3 regions of the Crystallibacter crystallopoietes genome follow, and region 1 is predicted to be linked to each of the others. Evidence: riboswitches for the same ligand, from Rfam matches in the RefSeq annotation. Region 1 holds a riboswitch; each other region holds the start of a gene.
What was found. Region 1 has a riboswitch for thiamine pyrophosphate ahead of AC20117_RS12900 (3-oxoacyl-ACP reductase). Riboswitches for the same ligand answer to the same signal wherever they lie in the genome.
Positions count from the first base shown of each region.

Region 2: another riboswitch for thiamine pyrophosphate. It lies ahead of thiD (bifunctional hydroxymethylpyrimidine kinase/phosphomethylpyrimidine kinase); the one in region 1 lies ahead of AC20117_RS12900 (3-oxoacyl-ACP reductase).
Region 3: another riboswitch for thiamine pyrophosphate. It lies ahead of thiO (glycine oxidase ThiO); the one in region 1 lies ahead of AC20117_RS12900 (3-oxoacyl-ACP reductase).

Region 1 covers NZ_CP018863.1:2,743,110-2,748,637, reverse strand. The annotation lists gene AC20117_RS12915 (dihydrolipoyl dehydrogenase family protein) at 1-1,364, shown strand, start outside; gene AC20117_RS12910 (hypothetical protein) at 1,447-1,809, opposite strand; gene AC20117_RS12905 (hypothetical protein) at 2,029-2,373, shown strand; TPP riboswitch at 2,445-2,538, shown strand; gene AC20117_RS12900 (3-oxoacyl-ACP reductase) at 2,591-3,355, shown strand; gene AC20117_RS12895 (LLM class flavin-dependent oxidoreductase) at 3,355-4,671, shown strand; gene gluQRS (tRNA glutamyl-Q(34) synthetase GluQRS) at 4,681-5,528, shown strand, end outside.
Region 2 covers NZ_CP018863.1:4,229,267-4,234,794, forward strand. The annotation lists gene obgE (GTPase ObgE) at 1-501, opposite strand, end outside; gene rpmA (50S ribosomal protein L27) at 632-895, opposite strand; gene rplU (50S ribosomal protein L21) at 951-1,259, opposite strand; gene thiD (bifunctional hydroxymethylpyrimidine kinase/phosphomethylpyrimidine kinase) at 1,481-2,956, opposite strand; TPP riboswitch at 3,023-3,121, opposite strand; gene AC20117_RS19495 (Rne/Rng family ribonuclease) at 3,202-5,528, opposite strand, start outside.
Region 3 covers NZ_CP018863.1:122,267-127,794, reverse strand. The annotation lists gene AC20117_RS00585 (RNB domain-containing ribonuclease) at 1-605, opposite strand, end outside; gene AC20117_RS00580 (ferritin-like fold-containing protein) at 657-1,364, shown strand; gene thiE (thiamine phosphate synthase) at 1,398-2,039, opposite strand; TPP riboswitch at 2,143-2,276, shown strand; gene thiO (glycine oxidase ThiO) at 2,273-3,424, shown strand; gene thiS (sulfur carrier protein ThiS) at 3,421-3,657, shown strand; gene AC20117_RS00560 (thiazole synthase) at 3,661-4,428, shown strand; gene AC20117_RS00555 (4a-hydroxytetrahydrobiopterin dehydratase) at 4,443-4,775, shown strand; gene AC20117_RS00550 (hypothetical protein) at 4,798-5,097, opposite strand; gene AC20117_RS00545 (DUF3107 domain-containing protein) at 5,112-5,336, opposite strand; gene AC20117_RS00540 (TetR/AcrR family transcriptional regulator) at 5,384-5,528, opposite strand, start outside.

The DNA.
Region 1 (5,528 bases):
GCGGCGGCAAGGCGGGCAAATCCCTGGCGATGGACCGGGCCAAAGCCGGGCAGAAAGTAGCTATGGTTGAGCGCGGCATGATCGGCGGCACCTGCATCAACGTGGCCTGCATTCCCACGAAGACCCTGATCAACAGCGGCCGGATACTGGAGATCGTCCGGCGTGCGGAAGAATTCGGTATTTCCGGCGTCGAAGACCCGCGGATGGATCTGGCCTTGCTGCGGCACCGCAAGGACGACGTCGTCGGCACCATGGTCAAGGGACAGTTCAGCAGCTTCACCGATTCCGGCATGGATTTCATCCTGGGTGAAGCGAAATTCACCGGGCCCAGAACGGTGCATGTGGACCTTAACGACGGCGGCACCCGCGTTTTGCGCGGCACCGACGTCGTGGTTAATCTCGGCACCGAGCCGGCGCTGCCGCCTATCGCCGGGCTGGCGGAGGCCCGGGTGCAGACCAGCAATACCTTGCTCGAGCTTGAGTCGCTGCCGGAGAGCATTGTCATCCTCGGCGGCGGCTACATCGGCTGCGAATTTGCGGACCTGCTCAACACCATCGGCGTCGATGTGACGATCGTCCAGCGCGGGAACCAGTTGCTGGGCCGCGAGGACGAAGACGTGTCGGCCGCGGTCAAGAAGGCCTTTATCGACGCCGGCATCACCGTCCGCCTCGGCGCCGCTGCCGAAGCGATCCAGCGCGCTGCGGACGGCTCCGTCACCGTCACCCTTGACAACGGCGAAACGCTCAGCGGAAAGGACGTCCTGGTGGCGCTCGGCCGGAAACCCATGACCGACGGCGCCAATTTGGAAGCTACTGGCGTGGTTCTGGACGACCGCGGCTTCATCGGGGTCGACGAGCAGTTGCGGGCAGCCGACGGCGTGTGGGCTGCCGGCGACGCTGCCGGAACCCCGCAGTTCACGCATGCTTCCTACGACGACTACCGCATCCTCAAAGCGAATTTGGCCGCCCGGCATGGCGACGGCGAGGCCCGCACTACTGAGGGACGGCTCATTCCCTACACCGTCTTCATCACGCCGGAACTGGGCCGGGTCGGCCTGACGGAGCAGCAGGCCCGCGAGGCCGGCCACGAGGTGCGCATCGCCAAGATGCCGGTTGCCGCCATCCCGCGCGCCCGCACACTGGGCCAGACCGAGGGCGTGTGGAAGGCCGTGCTGGACCGGAAGACCGGCAGCATCCTGGGCGTGGCGCTGCTGGGCACCGAGGCCAGCGAAGCCATCGCCGTGGTCCAGATGGCCATGCTGGCCGGCCTGGATTTCACTGCGGTACGGGACGCCGTCATCACCCATCCGACCATTGCCGAAGGTCTGAATCTGCTCTTCACCCCGGCTTACCTGGAGGATTGAGCCAGCCGGGACGGCAACCACGCCGGGCAGCCGGCGGAGATTTATTCAGCTGCGCCGGCGCTCTCGGAAGACCTCGTCCTGCCTACCGTGCCGCAGCGCCTGGTCCCATTCGGCGATGAATCCGTCGAGGGTGCCCTTGCTCGTCGGCGGCAATAAACAATGCCATGTCCTGATCGGCGGTTTCCCTGCGGGTGACGGCCCAGATCTCCTCGTACCGGCCGGCACGCCCGGCTTCCCGCAGGACGGTCCGGAACCGGCGGCTGTAGTCCCGCTCCTCCGGCCGACCGAAGCGCTCTGACTTCAGGTACACAAACGCGAGCACCGCAACCACGGCTCCGCCAATAACCACGGTTCCAATCAGCGCGATCCCATCCGGCAGCAGGAGGGAAAGGACCCACCAGAGCAGGCCCAGGAAAACCATCAATGCCCCAAGGACGATGATCACCGCTCCAGATTAGCCCTCCCGAACAGGGACCGCGGCGACCGGGAACGACCTCGGCAGCCCGCTTCAGGATGACCGGCTCCTGGCCGCCCGGCTACGGCGCGCCGATCTCCGCTGCGTCCCCTCAGTTTGAGGGTGTCCGCCTTCCCGGGCCAGGCCTACGATGAGCCCTACACCGGCTCGCACCATGAGTTCCCTGCAGCAGCAAAAGAAGGATCCGTCATGGAATGTATTACTTGGTTTGTGCCCATCCTGCCCGGGAAGCTTGAAGCGTGGAGAGCTTTCGTGGAGGAGATCAACGGTCCGCGGAAGGACGATTTCGCCAAGTCCAGGCAGCGCCTCGGGGCCAGCCGCGAAGTGATCGGCCTGGTCCAGTCGCCCGAAGGAGACTTTGCCGCCTTGTTCCATGAGGGCGAAAGCGTCGCCGGAGGGTTCAGCATGCTGGCCGGCTCGGATGATCCCTTCGACGTCTGGTTCAAGGACAAAATTCTCGAGCTCCATGGGGTCACCAAGGAGATGCTGGCTCAGGGACCGCCTTCTCAAGTGGTGATGGACTACCGGGCGTAACGACGTCGAGCTTCATAGACCGATTGGAGGTGGCGTTGCTGCAGTAACCCGCTCGCGCAGGTAGACTCGCACGCAGTGACACGGGGTGCCCCTTTCGGGGCTGAGAGTAAACCCGTTGAACCTGATCTAGTTCGTACTAGCGAAGGGATGTCATGCAGCGGCTGCCGTGCGGTGCGCTGCACCCATCTTTTCGCCTTATTCAAGGTGGAGAACCTCTATGCAGCTCGCAGAACAGACCGTACTGGTAACCGGCGGCGGCCGTGGCCTCGGCGCTCGGATCGTCGCAGCCTTCGCGGAAGCCGGCGCCCGGGTAGTCATCAATTACCGCAACAGCGGCTCGGCAGCCGAGGAGCTGGCCGCCAAGTTCGGGCCGGAACAGGCCCTGGCTCTTCGTGCGGACGTCACCGATGCCGGGCAGGTGGCGGAGCTGTTCAGCCGTGCCGAAGCCCATTTCGGCGGCGCAGTAACCACGGTGGTCAATAACGCGCTGGCGGATTTCTCCTTCAACGGGGATGCCCGCTCCAACGCCGCCGATATCTCGTGGTCCGAGTTCGAAACCCAGTTTTCCGGCAGCGTGCGCGGCGCGCTGAACACCGCTCAGCAGGCACTTCCCGGCATGCGCGGCCACCGGTTCGGCCGGATCATCAACATCGGCACCAACCTCTTCCAGAATCCGGTGGTGCCGTACCACGACTACACGGCCGCCAAGGCGGCCCTGCTCTCGCTGACCCGGACGCTGGCGGCGGACCTGGGCCAGCACAACGTCACCGTCAACATGGTCTCCGGCGGGCTGCTCCGCACCACCGACGCCAGCGCTGCCACACCAGATGAGGTCTTCGACCTGATCGCCGCCTCCACCCCGCTGCGCAAAGTAACGACGCCGGAAGAACTGGCCGACGCGGTACTGTTCTTCGCGTCGCCCTGGGCCCGCTCGGTGACCGGGCAGAACCTGATGGTCGACGGCGGACTGGTGATGAACTAATGGCGGCGCGGCAACTGCACTTCAACGCGTTCCTGTTCGGCTGCGGCCACCACAGCGCCGCCTGGCGCCGGCCGCAATCGCCCATTGAACAGCTCGGCGACATCGCATTCTACGAGCGGCTGGCCCAAACCGCGGAGCGAGGCCTGTTCGATGCTGTTTTCTTCGCCGACGGGCACTCAACCGGCAACCTGGGCGCGGGGCCGCTCTGGCATCTGGAACCCCTCACCGCGCTGTCAGCCATGGCCCGGGCCACCAGCAGGATCGGCCTGGTCAGTACCGTGTCGGCCACCTTCTACACGCCCTTCCACGCCGCCCGCATGCTGGCCTCGCTGGACCACATCAGCGCCGGGCGCATCGGTTGGAACGTCGTCACATCGATGTTCGACGCCGAGGCACGCAACCACGGCATGGCGGCCATTCCCGGACATCAGGAACGCTACGACCGCGCCGCCGAATTCATCGACGTCGCCCAGCGGCTGTGGGATTCCTGGACCGACGACGCGCTCGTCCTCGACCGGCAGGGCTACTACGCGGATCCGGCCGAAGTTGCGCCGCTCCACCATTCAGGACAGCACTTTCTGGTGGACGGCCCGCTAACCGTCCCGCGCTCCCCGCAGGGCCGGCCGGTGCTGTTCCAAGCCGGTGCCTCGGAGCAGGGACGCGACCTCGCCGCCCGCTATGCCGAAGGCATCTACGCCGTCGCCTACGATCTGGCCAGCGCGCAGGCCTACTACGCGGATGTGAAGCGCCGCATCGCCGCAGCCGGGCGGAACCCGGACAAGGTTGCCGTCATGCCTGGCCTGGTGACTTACCTCGGGACAACGACGGCGGAAGCCAAGGCCAAGCAGGCCGAAACCGATGCGCTGCTGCCCACGGAACACTCTCTGGCCCAGCTGGGCACCTTCATCCAGCAGGACTGCAGCGGCTGGGAGCTGGACGCGCCCGTGCCAAGCCTCCCGCCGGCGTCGGAATTCACCGGCCCGCAGGGCCGCTACACCACCATCCTGCGCATTATCGACGCCGAAAAGCCTACGGTGCGCCAGTTGCTCGGAAGGCTGGCGGCCGGCGGCGGACACTGCACCATGACCGGCACGCCCGAACAGGTGGCGGACCAGATCGAGCTTTGGTTCACCTCCGGCGGCGCGGACGGATTCAACCTGATGCCGCCGCTGCTGCCGGATTCCCTGAACGAGTTTGTGGACCGCGTCATTCCGGTGCTGCAGCGCAGGGGGCTGTTCCGCACCTCCTACACCGGCAGCACGCTGCGCGAGCATCTGGGACTGGACCGCCCGGCCGTCGGCGACTTCGCTTTATAGACTGGACCCGTGCCTCCTATCGACGCCGGAGCCGGCCGCTTCGCCCCCAGCCCCTCGGGCGAACTGCATGTAGGAAACCTGCGCACCGCCATCCTTGCCTGGCTCTTCGCCCGCAGCACCGGCCGCGATTTCCTGCTGCGGATCGAGGATCTGGACCGAGCCCGCGCCGGAGCGGAAGACAAAGTACTCGAGGATCTGGCCGCCGTCGGGCTTACATGGGATGGCAACGTGCTCAGCCAGACGGACCGCTTCCCCCTCTACCGCGCGGCCATCACCGCCCTGGCCGACGCGGGTCGGGTCTACGAATGCTTCTGTACCCGCAGGGAGATCGCCGAAGCCCCCAGCGCTCCGCACGCCCCGGCCGGCGCCTACCCCGGAACCTGCCGCAACCTCAGCGATGCAGAACGCGAACGACGGCGGCAGGAGCGTCCCGCTGCGCTCCGGCTGCGCGCCGGGGTCACCGAATACACCGTGACCGACCGGCTGCACGGCGAGTACACCGGCGTCGTCGACGACCTGGTGCTGCTGCGCAACGATGGCGTGCCGGCCTACAACCTCGCCGTCGTCGTCGACGATGCGGAGCAGGGCATCGACCAGGTGGTCCGCGGCGATGACCTGCTCAGTTCCACGCCCCGGCAGGCCTATCTGGCGTCCCTGCTCGGCCTGGCGCCGGTCGAATATGTCCATGTGCCGCTGGTGTTGAATACCCATCACCGCCGGATCGCCAAGCGCGACGGCGCCATTTCCCTGCGCACCCTCGCGCTGGCCGGGATTGGTCCCGGCACGGTGCGGGACATGGTCCTGCGCTCGGTCGGCCTCCCGGCCGGGCCGCTGGAGCAGGTACTCGAGGCGTTCTC
Region 2 (5,528 bases), 1.5 Mb from region 1:
GAAGCCTACCAGCGCGATATCCGCCACGGTCTTCAGCTCCAGGACGATGTCCCGCTCGTCGCCGGGGACCCCCAGCAGGGCAAAGCCAGGAGCCTTGCGCTTCTGCGACGACAGCGAGGCATTGCCCAGCCCGCCCTGGCCGCCAGCCGCCGCCACGTACTCGGCGCCTTCGCCAATGAGGTCGGCCAGCACTTCGCCGTCCTTGGTCTTGACCACGGTGCCGTCCGGGACAGGCAGGATCAGCGTTTCGCCGTTGCTGCCATGGCGCATATCGCCCTTGCCGAAGTCGCCGTTGCTGGCGTGCCGGTGCGGTGCGTGGTGGTAGGACAGCAGGGTGGTGGTCTGCGAGTCGACCCGCAGGATGACGTCGCCGCCGTTGCCACCGTTACCGCCGTCCGGACCGCCCAGCGGCTTGAACTTTTCACGCTTGACGGAAACACAGCCGTGGCCCCCGGTTCCACCGGATACATGCAATACAACCCGGTCAACGAAAGTTGCCACGTTTATCTCCTTTTACTTCAGGTGATCCCGGTTCACACCGGATGTGCCCATCAGTGATTCTAGTCTGGTTAAACACCAGTGAGGCGGACCCGCGGCCCGCCTCACTGGAAAGCTGTATTACTGCCGAAAATTACTCGGCAGCTGCTGCAGCAACGATGTTCACAACGCGGCGTCCGCGGCGAGTACCAAACTCAACCGCACCGGCCTCGAGGGCGAACAGGGTGTCGTCGCCGCCACGGCCGACGTTGGCGCCCGGGTGGAAGTGGGTGCCACGCTGGCGGACGATGATCTCACCAGCGGAAACAACCTGGCCGCCGAAGCGCTTTACGCCCAAACGCTGAGCGTTGGAATCGCGACCGTTGCGAGTGGAGCTCGCACCTTTCTTATGTGCCATTTGCTATGCCTACCTTTTGTGTCTATGGAAACTGTTGGAAGCCTGCCGACCGCAATTACGCGATGGAGGTGACCTTGACCTTGGTCAGTTCGGAACGGTAGCCCTGGCGCTTCTTGTAGCCGGTCTTGTTCTTGAACTTCTGGATGACAATCTTCGGCCCGCGAAGATTCTCAATGATCTCTGCAGTGACCTTGACCTTGGCCAGCTCATCAGCTGCGGAGGTAACCTTGTCGCCATCGACCAGGAGCAGCGCGGGCAGCTCGAAGGTGCTACCGGCTCCACCGGGGACGCGGTCAAGGGTTACGAGGTCTCCAACGGAAACCTTTTCTTGGCGGCCGCCTGCGCGGACAATCGCGTACACCACTTGGGAACTCACTTCTCTCGACGTTTAATACAGTTATGCGCTTTGAATACAGGCGGTAAAAGGATGCCTGCCAGCACTGTGCAGTGACGCCTACGGGATTTACCCTTCGAAGGCGTTCGCACCGAAGATCAAGATTACGCTATTTCCGCTATTTCCTGCAAATGACGCCCCCGCGGCGCGCCGCGGAACTGCGCTGTTAGCCCGGCCACACCGGTTGTGGTTCAAGCATAAAGCCTCGGCGCATCGAAAAAGTGGAGCTCATAACGCGCCGAATGCTCGAAGGCGGCCATCATCCGTTCGCGTTCCTGCTCCGGCAGCTGCTGGGCAGCCGCGTCCATGATTGCCACGGCCTGCCGGGTGGCTTCCGCAAATTCCTCGTCCGCATAAGTCTCGATCCACGCGCCGTACGGGTGACCCGCGGCTCCGGCGGACTTGTACCGGTCATACAGTTCACCGCCTACGTGGGCATACAGCCAGTAGCACGGAACCACAGCGGCCACCAGCTCCGCGTAGCTCCCCGCGGCGCTAACGGCAAGCAAGTGGTCCACGTACGCCTTGGTGACCGGCCCCTGTTCCGACTGGACGCCGCGGCCGGCGAGCCATTCCCGGTGCAGCTGAGCCTCGACTTCGATGCAGTTATGCGCGCTCTTGGCCCAGAAAAGCTGTTCCTGCTCGGTCGGCGCCAGCGCGCTGGCACGGGCCAGTGCCCGCGAGTAGCCATTAAGGTAGCGCGCGTCCTGGGCCAGGTAGTAGCCGAACTGCGCTTCGCTCAAGGTCCCCGCCGCGAGCTGCCGCACAAAATCCAGCTCCATGATCTCGGCCCGGATGCCGGCGGTGCGTTCCCAGACTTCCGTGCTGAACCGGTCCGCCGGACGCGGCGTGTGCTGGTGGAAATGGTGGATGGGCCCGCTGCCCTTCCCGACCTCCAGCTCGTCAGCGCGCACCAGCGCACCGAACAGCCACTCCTTGACCTCTTTGAGCGACTCCGTCCAGTCCCCCGTCCGGGCCTGCACCGTGGCCATCGCTGCCGAGAGCGAGCAGCCGGTCCCGTGCGTGTTTTTCGTCCGCACCCGCCCTGAACGGAATTCAACCACCTCGCCCGCCAGCCGGCCGTTCACATCCACCAGCGCATCGGGGCAGTCCTCCGCGGGCAGGTGTCCGCCCTTGACCAGAACCATCACGCCATGCCGGCGGGAGAGCTCCCTCCCCTGCGCCAGCGCCTCTTGCCAGTCTGCGGCAGGCGCGGCACCGAGCAGCACCGCCAGCTCCGGCAGGTTCGGCGTCACGAGGTGGGCCTGGTTGAGCAACAGGCGCAGCGCTTCCTCCGCTTCCGCAGCCAGCAGCCGGTCGCCGCTGGTGGCCACCATCACCGGGTCCAGGACAACGACGGCGGGGCTCACCTCAGCGAGCCAGCGGCCTACCGTGCCAATCACCTCGCTGTCACCAAGCATGCCGATCTTCACCGCATCGATGCAGACGTCGTCGCTGACCGCGGTGAGCTGTTCGGTGAGGAATGACGCCGGCGGCGTGTGGACGGAGCGCACGCCTTGGGTGTTCTGCGCTACCAGGGCGGTCACCGCGGCCATACCGTAGCCGCCGTTCGCTGCGATGCTCTTCAGGTCCGCCTGGATCCCGGCGCCGCCGGACGGATCGGTTCCTGCAATGCTCAAAACCCTGGGGGTGGTTCGAATGGTCATGGCTGCTCCGTTGCTGCTCAGGGCGGAACACGCACGGCAGAATTCCACGCTGGCCAGCCAGCGGCCCGAAGACTGCAGCGACATCCCTCCGCCAGTCCTAACTGGTTCAGGTTCAACGGGTCTAAAATCTCAGCCAGCCAGTCGCTGGCACCCCGTGTCACTGCTGCCAGCCTAATGCATCAGGGGCGGTCCTTTCGACATGAAAGGACCGCCCCTGTTACTAGCAGCAATTACTCAGTGTGGGATCAGAGTTCCGACGCGGGAACTCCGACTCCCAGAATGACCGGCTGCACCGGAGTCTTTTTCTCGGCATCAGGCTTGGCCCCAGCTTCTTCATGGCCCGCCGACGCATCGGCGCCGCCCGCTCCGGAGGCCGGCTGAACTGCCGGGGCCGCCTTCGCGGACTGCTCCATGCCGTCACGCTGCTCAATGGGGGCTTGATTCGCGGATCCCTGGGGGCTGCTTGCGGCACGACGACGGCGGCCGCGGCGCTCCGGCGGCGCCGTCACCTCAGGTTTTGCCTCCGGAGCCGGCGTCGGCGTCACCTCAGGCTTTCCCGCAGGTTCCGGTTGCGTTTCCGGCTCCGGCTCCGTGACGATCTCCGGGCTGACCTTGTTGAAGGCATCCGTCAGGCTCGCCAGCGTCAGGACCGGCTCTTCGCGGGCCGCTACCGGGCTGTGTTCGGCGCGGGGCAGCACAACCTTTTCGCCGTTGATGGTCAGGACCGGAGCCTCGGGGGTTGCAGCCGGTTCCGCCTTGCGGGCCGCCTCGTGTTCCTCGGCCTCATGGGCGGCGTGGGTTGCGGCGGCGATGGAGGCCAGTGCGGCACGGGCCGCCTGAGCCTTGGCTTGCCGCTCGGCGTCGTCCTCATGCTCCGGTTCCACAACATTGTCCGGCGTCGAGGGCGCAGCGCCCTGGTTGTTCTGGCTCTTGCTCCGGCGCTTTTCACTGCGGGACGGCTTCTCCGGCCGCCCCGGCTTTTCAGCGCGGACAAGGTGCTGGTGGTGCTCAGCAGCCACCGCGGCACGGCGGTGCTCCAGCGGTTCGTCGTGGGTGACCACGCCGCGGCCGCCGCAATGCTCGCAGTTCTCGCCGAAGACCTCCAGCAGCCCGGTGCCCATCCGCTTGCGGGTCATCTGGACCAGGCCCAGCGACGTCACTTCGGCTACCTGGTGCTTGGTCCGGTCCCGGCCCAGGCATTCGACCAGTCGGCGCAGCACCAGATCGCGGTTGGCCTCGAGCACCATGTCGATGAAGTCGATGACGATGATGCCGCCGATGTCGCGCAGGCGCAGCTGCCGGACTACCTCTTCGGCCGCCTCCAGGTTGTTCTTGGTGACGGTCTCTTCGAGGTTGCCGCCGGAGCCGGTGAACTTGCCGGTGTTGACGTCCACCACGGTCATGGCTTCGGTACGGTCGATGACCAGCGACCCGCCCGAGGGCAGGAAGACCTTGCGCTCGAGGGCCTTGTGGATCTGCTCGTCGATCCTGTTGGCCGCGAAGATGTCGTCCGCGCCGGTCCACTTCTCCAGCCTGTCCACGAGATCCGGTGCCACATAGGTCACGTAGGCCTCGATGGTGTCCCAGGCCTCTTCACCGGACACGATGAGCTTCGAGAAGTCCTCGTTGAAGACGTCGCGGACCACCTTGATGGTCAGGTCAGGCTCTGCGTAGAGCAGTTCCGGCGGCAGCGTCTTGTTGGAGGTCGACTTGCGTTCGATCCCTTCCCACTGCGCGCGAAGCCGGTTGATGTCGTTCATCAACTCTTCTTCGCTGGCGCCTTCGGCCGCGGTGCGGACAATGACGCCGGCGCCCTCGGGGACGTGTTCCTTCAGGATCTTCTTGAGTCGGTTGCGCTCCACGTCAGGCAGCTTCCGGGAGATGCCGGTCATGGAACCGCCGGGCACGTAGACGAGGAAGCGGCCGGGCAGCGAGATCTGGCTGGTCAGGCGGGCACCCTTGTGGCCTACCGGGTCCTTCGTGACCTGGACGAGCACCGAGTCGCCGGACTTCAGTGCGTTCTCGATCCGGCGGGGCTGGCCCTCCAGATGCGCGGCCTCCCAGTTGACCTCGCCGGCGTACAGCACGGCATTGCGGCCGCGCCCAATGTCAACGAACGCCGCTTCCATGCTCGGCAGCACGTTCTGGACCTTGCCAACGTAGACGTTGCCGATCAGGGAATCTTGCTGCGTCTTGGACACGAAATGCTCGGCCAGCACGCCGTCTTCAAGGACACCGATCTGGATCCTGTCATCGCGCTGGCGGACAATCATCTGGCGGTCCACGGATTCACGCCGGGCCAGGAACTCTGCCTCGGTGATGACCTGGCGCCGCCTGCCGGTTTCGCGCGATTCACGCCGGCGCTGCTTCTTGGCCTCAAGCCGGGTGGAGCCCTTCACCGAGGAGACGCGGTCGCTGGGCGGGGTCTCGCTGACCGGACGCGGAGCGCGTACGCGGGTCACCGTGTTGGGCGGATCATCGTCCTGGCCGCCGGTCAGCTCGAGGTCCTGGTCGCCGCGGCGCCGACGACGACGGCGGCGGGCAGTTACGCCGTCGCCGGACTCTGTAGCGG
Region 3 (5,528 bases), 2.1 Mb from region 1:
ATGCGCTTCCGCCCTACTTCTTTGAGCAGCTGCAGATAGACCGGCGCTTCGCCGGAATCGATGTCCTGCTGGACCTGTTCGTAGTTCAGCTTGGCGCGGCTGCGTATTCTGGCCCGGCGCAACGAGACCGTACTGACGACCGCGGCGGCGTCGAGCTCGAATTCCCACACGAAGGCGCTGCGGTCCTGGTCCGGGAGGAGGCTGCCGGCGTCTTCGCTGATTACCGGCGGGTGAAGCGGAATGCGTCCGTCAGGAGCGTAGATGGTCTGGCCGCGCCGTCGCGTCTCAGCGTCAAGTTCACCGCCGGGAGCAACAAAAGCGGGAACATCGGCGATGGCATACCAGAGCCGGTAGCCCCCGCCGTCGCGCTCGATGTACATCGCCTGGTCCAGGTCGGTGGAGCTCGGTGGATCGATGGTGACAAAGTCCAGGGCGGTCAGATCCGCGGCAGGCATGGGCAGTTGCGCCACGGCCTTCTCGGCCTCCGCGATGACCGAAGGGCTGAACGCCGCAGGAAGTTCCAGCTCGGTGCGCAGTTCCTTCAGCACACGGGCGAGCAGATGCTGCGATTCATTAACTCTGGCGTCAACGTGTGAATACGGCACAGGCTCAGCCTATCGCCACAGCGCCGCAGGTGGGGCGTTAGGGTAGTGCTCATGAGTTCCGAAGGATCCTTCCCCGCTGATCGTCCGGCCACCAGCAATGGGACAGGAGCGGAACAGCTGCAGCATGTCGTTGATCTTTACGGCGTCATGGCCTACGGCGAGCTGTCCGCCTTCGAGCGGTTCTCCTCGGACGCCCGGTTCTCACCGACTTTGAAAGACCGCGCTGATCTCGGACGCCTAGCCGTTGTCGAATTCGGGCACTTTGAACTTGTCAGCGCCGAGCTGGCCCGCCTCGGCGTCGACGTGCAAGTTGCCATGGCGCCCTTCCAAGCTTCGATCGACGCGTTCCATGAGCGGACGCGGCCCGGAGACTGGTACGAATCGTTGATGAAGGCCTATGTTACCGACGCCGTCTCGGGAGATTTCTACCGGGCGATCGCCGACCGGCTGGATCCCGATACACGCGCGCTGGTGTCCAGGATCAAAGAAAACGAAGACCAGCTGACCTTGCTCACCACCCGGCTGCGCAGGGCGCTGGAACATGACGAGCGGCTGGCCTCGAGGCTTGCCCTGTGGGGCCGGCGGCTGGTCGGCGAGGCGTTGACGCAGGCGCAGCGCATCGGGATCGAGCGCGCCTTCCTGGGCGCCCTGCTGGGGCTGGATGACCCGGCCGCCCAGCAGACCGTTACGGCGGAACTCTTTGCGGAACTCACCCGGAACCATTCCCGCCGGATGAATGCCTTGGGCCTGACCGCCTAAGCGTTCAGGCAGCCCGGCGGGTGGAACCAGCGGCTACAGCGGCGGCAGCGCGGACTTCAGCGCCCGGGCGGCCTCCGCGGGATCATCGGCATCGGTGACGGCACGGACGACGACCACGCGTTTGGCCCCGGCCTCCGTCACCCGGTCGATGTTGTCCAGATCGATGCCGCCGATCGCAAACCACGGCTTGCCGGAACCCGTCTGCCCCTGCTGGGCGGCAGTAAATTCCACCAGCTGAAGACCGACGGCGGCCCGGCCCGGCTTGGTCGGAGTGGCCCAGAGCGGACCGGTGCAGAAATAGTCCAGGGTGTCATCGGCCAGGGCGGCTGCTGCCTGTTCCGGAGTGTGCGTGGAGCGGCCGATGGCGGCAGCGGGCCCGAGCAAAGAGCGCGCCGCGGCCGGCGGCAGGTCCTGCTGGCCGACGTGGAAGACCGGCGCCCCGGCCACCGCAGCCAGATCCGCCCTGTCATTGACGGACCACGGCTTCGCATGCCGGGCGGCAACGTCGGCGAGCACGCCGAGCAGCTCCAGCTCCTCGGCGGCGTCGAGGGTCTTGTCCCGCAACTGGATGATGTCCACGCCGCCGGAGTAGGCAGCATCGAGGAACTGCTCGAAGTCCCCACGGTCGCGGCGCGCGTCGGTGCAAAGGTAAAGCTGGGCAGAGGAAAAATCCATACCTGCAACCATAAGGCAAACCGCGCAAGGAACTCCGCGGTGGCGGGACGCCGGCTTGCGGCAGCATGTGACGACGGCGAAGCCGCGACTATGGCTACACTGGAGAAAACACTGCGGGAGCCTGATACGCGGCACGTGCGGCAATTGCCGGCGGCCGACAGGCTGAGAGGGTGCCTGGCACCGACCGTCGAACCTGATCCGGGTCATGCCGGCGTAGGGAAGGAAGCTCAAAGTTGTCCAAACATATTGCCGTCATCGGTGCGGGCATAGTGGGACTGGGTATCGCCGCAGAAGCCACCCGCCGCGGCCACCGTGTCACCGTCATCGATCCCGCTCCCGGCGCGGGCGCCACCTACGCCGCCGCCGGCATGCTGGCCCCGGTCAGCGAATTGCACTACCAGGAAGAGCGGTTGCTCGCGCTGACCCGTGAGTCCGCCCGGCTTTACCCCGGGTTCATTGCAGGGCTGGGGGAGACCGGCTACCAGGAAACCGGGACCTTGGTGGCCGCTTTCGACGCCGCGGACCGCGCCGCGCTCGCAGACCTGAAACAGGCACAGCTGGCCGAAGGGCTCGAGGTTCATGAGATCACCAGCCGCGAGGCCCGCCGGCTCGAACCCAGCCTGGGCCCGGCTCTGACCGGCGCCTTCTACGCACCGGGAGACCACCAGGTGGATCCACGGGCCCTTGCCGCAGCGTTACTGAAGATGCTGCGGAACTCAGGCGCCGCCGTCGTTAGTGAAAAGGCGGCCGGACTCCTCACGGATGCTGACGGCAGCGTTGCTGGCGTGCAGCTGGCAGGCGGCGAGGCCATCGAGGCAGACGAAACGGTGGTGGCGAACGGGCTTGCGGCCGCCGCACTCTCCGGCCTGCCCGAAGGGCTGCGGCTGCCGCTGCGTCCGGTGTACGGGGACATTCTGCGGCTGCGCGTGCCGGCAGGCCTGCAGCCGTTCCTCACCTCCACAATCCGGGGCATCGTACGCGGGCACCCTGTTTATCTTGTCCCGCGCGGGGACGGCACGGTGGTAATCGGAGCCACCCAGCGTGAGGACGGCTCCGCGGACGTGTCGGCGGGCGGGGTGTACCAGTTGCTCCGTGACGCCCAGACGCTGGTGCCGGCAGTTGCGGAACTCGCGCTCGAACAGATGACCTGCCGCGCCCGGCCGGGAACACCGGATAACGCGCCGTTGCTTGGGCGGGTGGCGGCAGGGGCGGAGGAGCTTCCGGGGCTGGTAGTTGCTACCGGATTCTTCCGCCACGGAGTGCTGCTGACGCCGGTTGCGGCCAGGATCTGCGCCGATCTCATCGACGGGGTGCAAATCTCCGCCGAGCTACTGCAATTCAATCCCGACAGGTTCAGCAATATGACCAAGGAGAGTCACGTATGAAGATCACCGTCAACGGCAGTCCGCACACCTTGCCGACCGCGCCGACACTGCTCGAACTGGTGGCCGGGACCACCGGCCGCGAATTGACGGAGGACGGGCGGCCGGCCGACGGCGGACGGCTCGGTGTGGCTGTAGCGCTGAACTCTGAGGTGGCGCCGCGCGGCAGTTGGGCCCGGACCGTGCTCGCCGACGGCGACGGCGTGGAACTCGTGACCGCAGTACAGGGAGGCTGAATAATGGATGAACTGATGATCGACGGAGTCAGGCTCGGATCGCGCCTGATCATGGGCACGGGCGGCGCGCCGAGCCTGGATGGTTTGGGCGAGGCCCTGCTGGCTTCCGGAACGGAACTCACGACGGTAGCGATGCGCCGCTACGCCGCCGGCACTGGCACCTCGGTCTTCGACCTGCTGGAACGCAATGGTATCCGGGTACTGCCGAACACGGCAGGCTGCTACACGGCGCGGGAGGCGGTAATGACCGCCGAGCTGGGGCGTGAAGCCCTGGAAACGAACTGGGTGAAACTCGAAGTCATCGCGGACGAAGAGACACTGCTGCCCGACGCGGTGGAACTCGTGGAAGCAACCGAGGCACTGGTCAACCGCGGGTTCAAGGTCTTCGCGTACACCAATGACGACCCGGTGCTGGCCCGCCGGCTCGAGCTGCTGGGTGCTGCCGCCGTCATGCCGCTGGGTGCTCCGATCGGTACCGGACTGGGGATCCTCAATCCGCACAACATCGAGTTGATTGTCTCGCGCGCCGGGATTCCGGTAGTGCTGGACGCCGGCATTGGCACGGCGTCGGACGCGGCGCTGGCCATGGAGCTGGGCTGCGACGCCGTCCTGCTGGCCACGGCAGTGACCAGGGCCCAGCATCCGGTCCGGATGGCCGAAGCCTTCAAACATGCGGTCATGGCCGGTAGGCTGGCGGCAACAGGCGGCCGGATCCCCAAACGGGAGCACGCTTTGGCTTCATCATCGTTTGCAGGCCGCCCTGATCTCTAGCCACAGGAGGAGCAATGGGCGCCGAGGACAAGCTGGACAGCAAGCAGATCGATGAACAGCTCAGGACGCTGCCGGATTGGCGCCACAGCGAAGGCGCGCTGGTCACCGTCTTCAAGCTCGAGAACGGGCGGGCTGCGCTCGATTTCATTGCCGGGGCGGGAGAGCTGGCCGAGGAGGCCAATCACCATCCGGACCTCGACTGGCGCTACAACAAGGTCTTCATCCGGCTGACGTCACATGATGCAGGGTCCGCGGTAACAACCCGCGACGTCGCTGCAGCCACTTCGTTAAGTGAGCTTGCCATCCGGCTGGGAGCCACGGCCCAACCGGACAAGTACCCGGCCTGACGGCCAGGTACCCTCCGGCGGGTCAGCGCAAGGCTTCGGTCAGGCGCTCCACGTCCGCGGCGACGCGACGTCGTCCGACCAGGAGCGCCGTCAGCCAGGCCACGGGAACGGCCAGCACCATGGGCAGCAGCCAACTCAGATGCTCCGCGCCGGGCTGAGAGCCAAGGTCTGCGAACATCAGGATGAGCCACAAGATGGTGGCGGCCAGGATGGCCGATGCCGGCAGCAGCAGGACGCCGTAGGCGTGGCGCTTGTTGTCTATGCCCCACGCGCTCATGCCCACGGCGGCTGCCACCAGAATGATCAGTACGAACTGGACCACGGTGCTGTTAGGGGTTAGAGGGCCCCGAAGCCGACCTTACGCGGCTCCTCGGCGCCGATTTCCACATAGCCGAGGACATTGGTCGGGACGATGACCAGATTGCCCTTGCTGTCCTTCAGGCGCAGCTCGGCGCCGCCGTTCATGGCACGGGAAACCATTTCGGCAACTTCATCCGCGGACTCGTCGGACTCGACGACGATCTCGCGGCCGACGTTCTGAATACCAATCTTGATTTCCACTACTGATGCCTCCTGGTGTGCGAACGATGTCTGGTTCGAAATCTATCTTAGGATTCCTTGGGGAACCGTGAAATTCCGCGCCAAGCTAAACGGTAGATCAAATCCACGGCGGTATCACGCTCAAGCTCGTCATCGGCCTGGAGCCAATAACGGGCGCTGATCTGTGCCATGCCAGCCAGCGCCCGCCCCAGC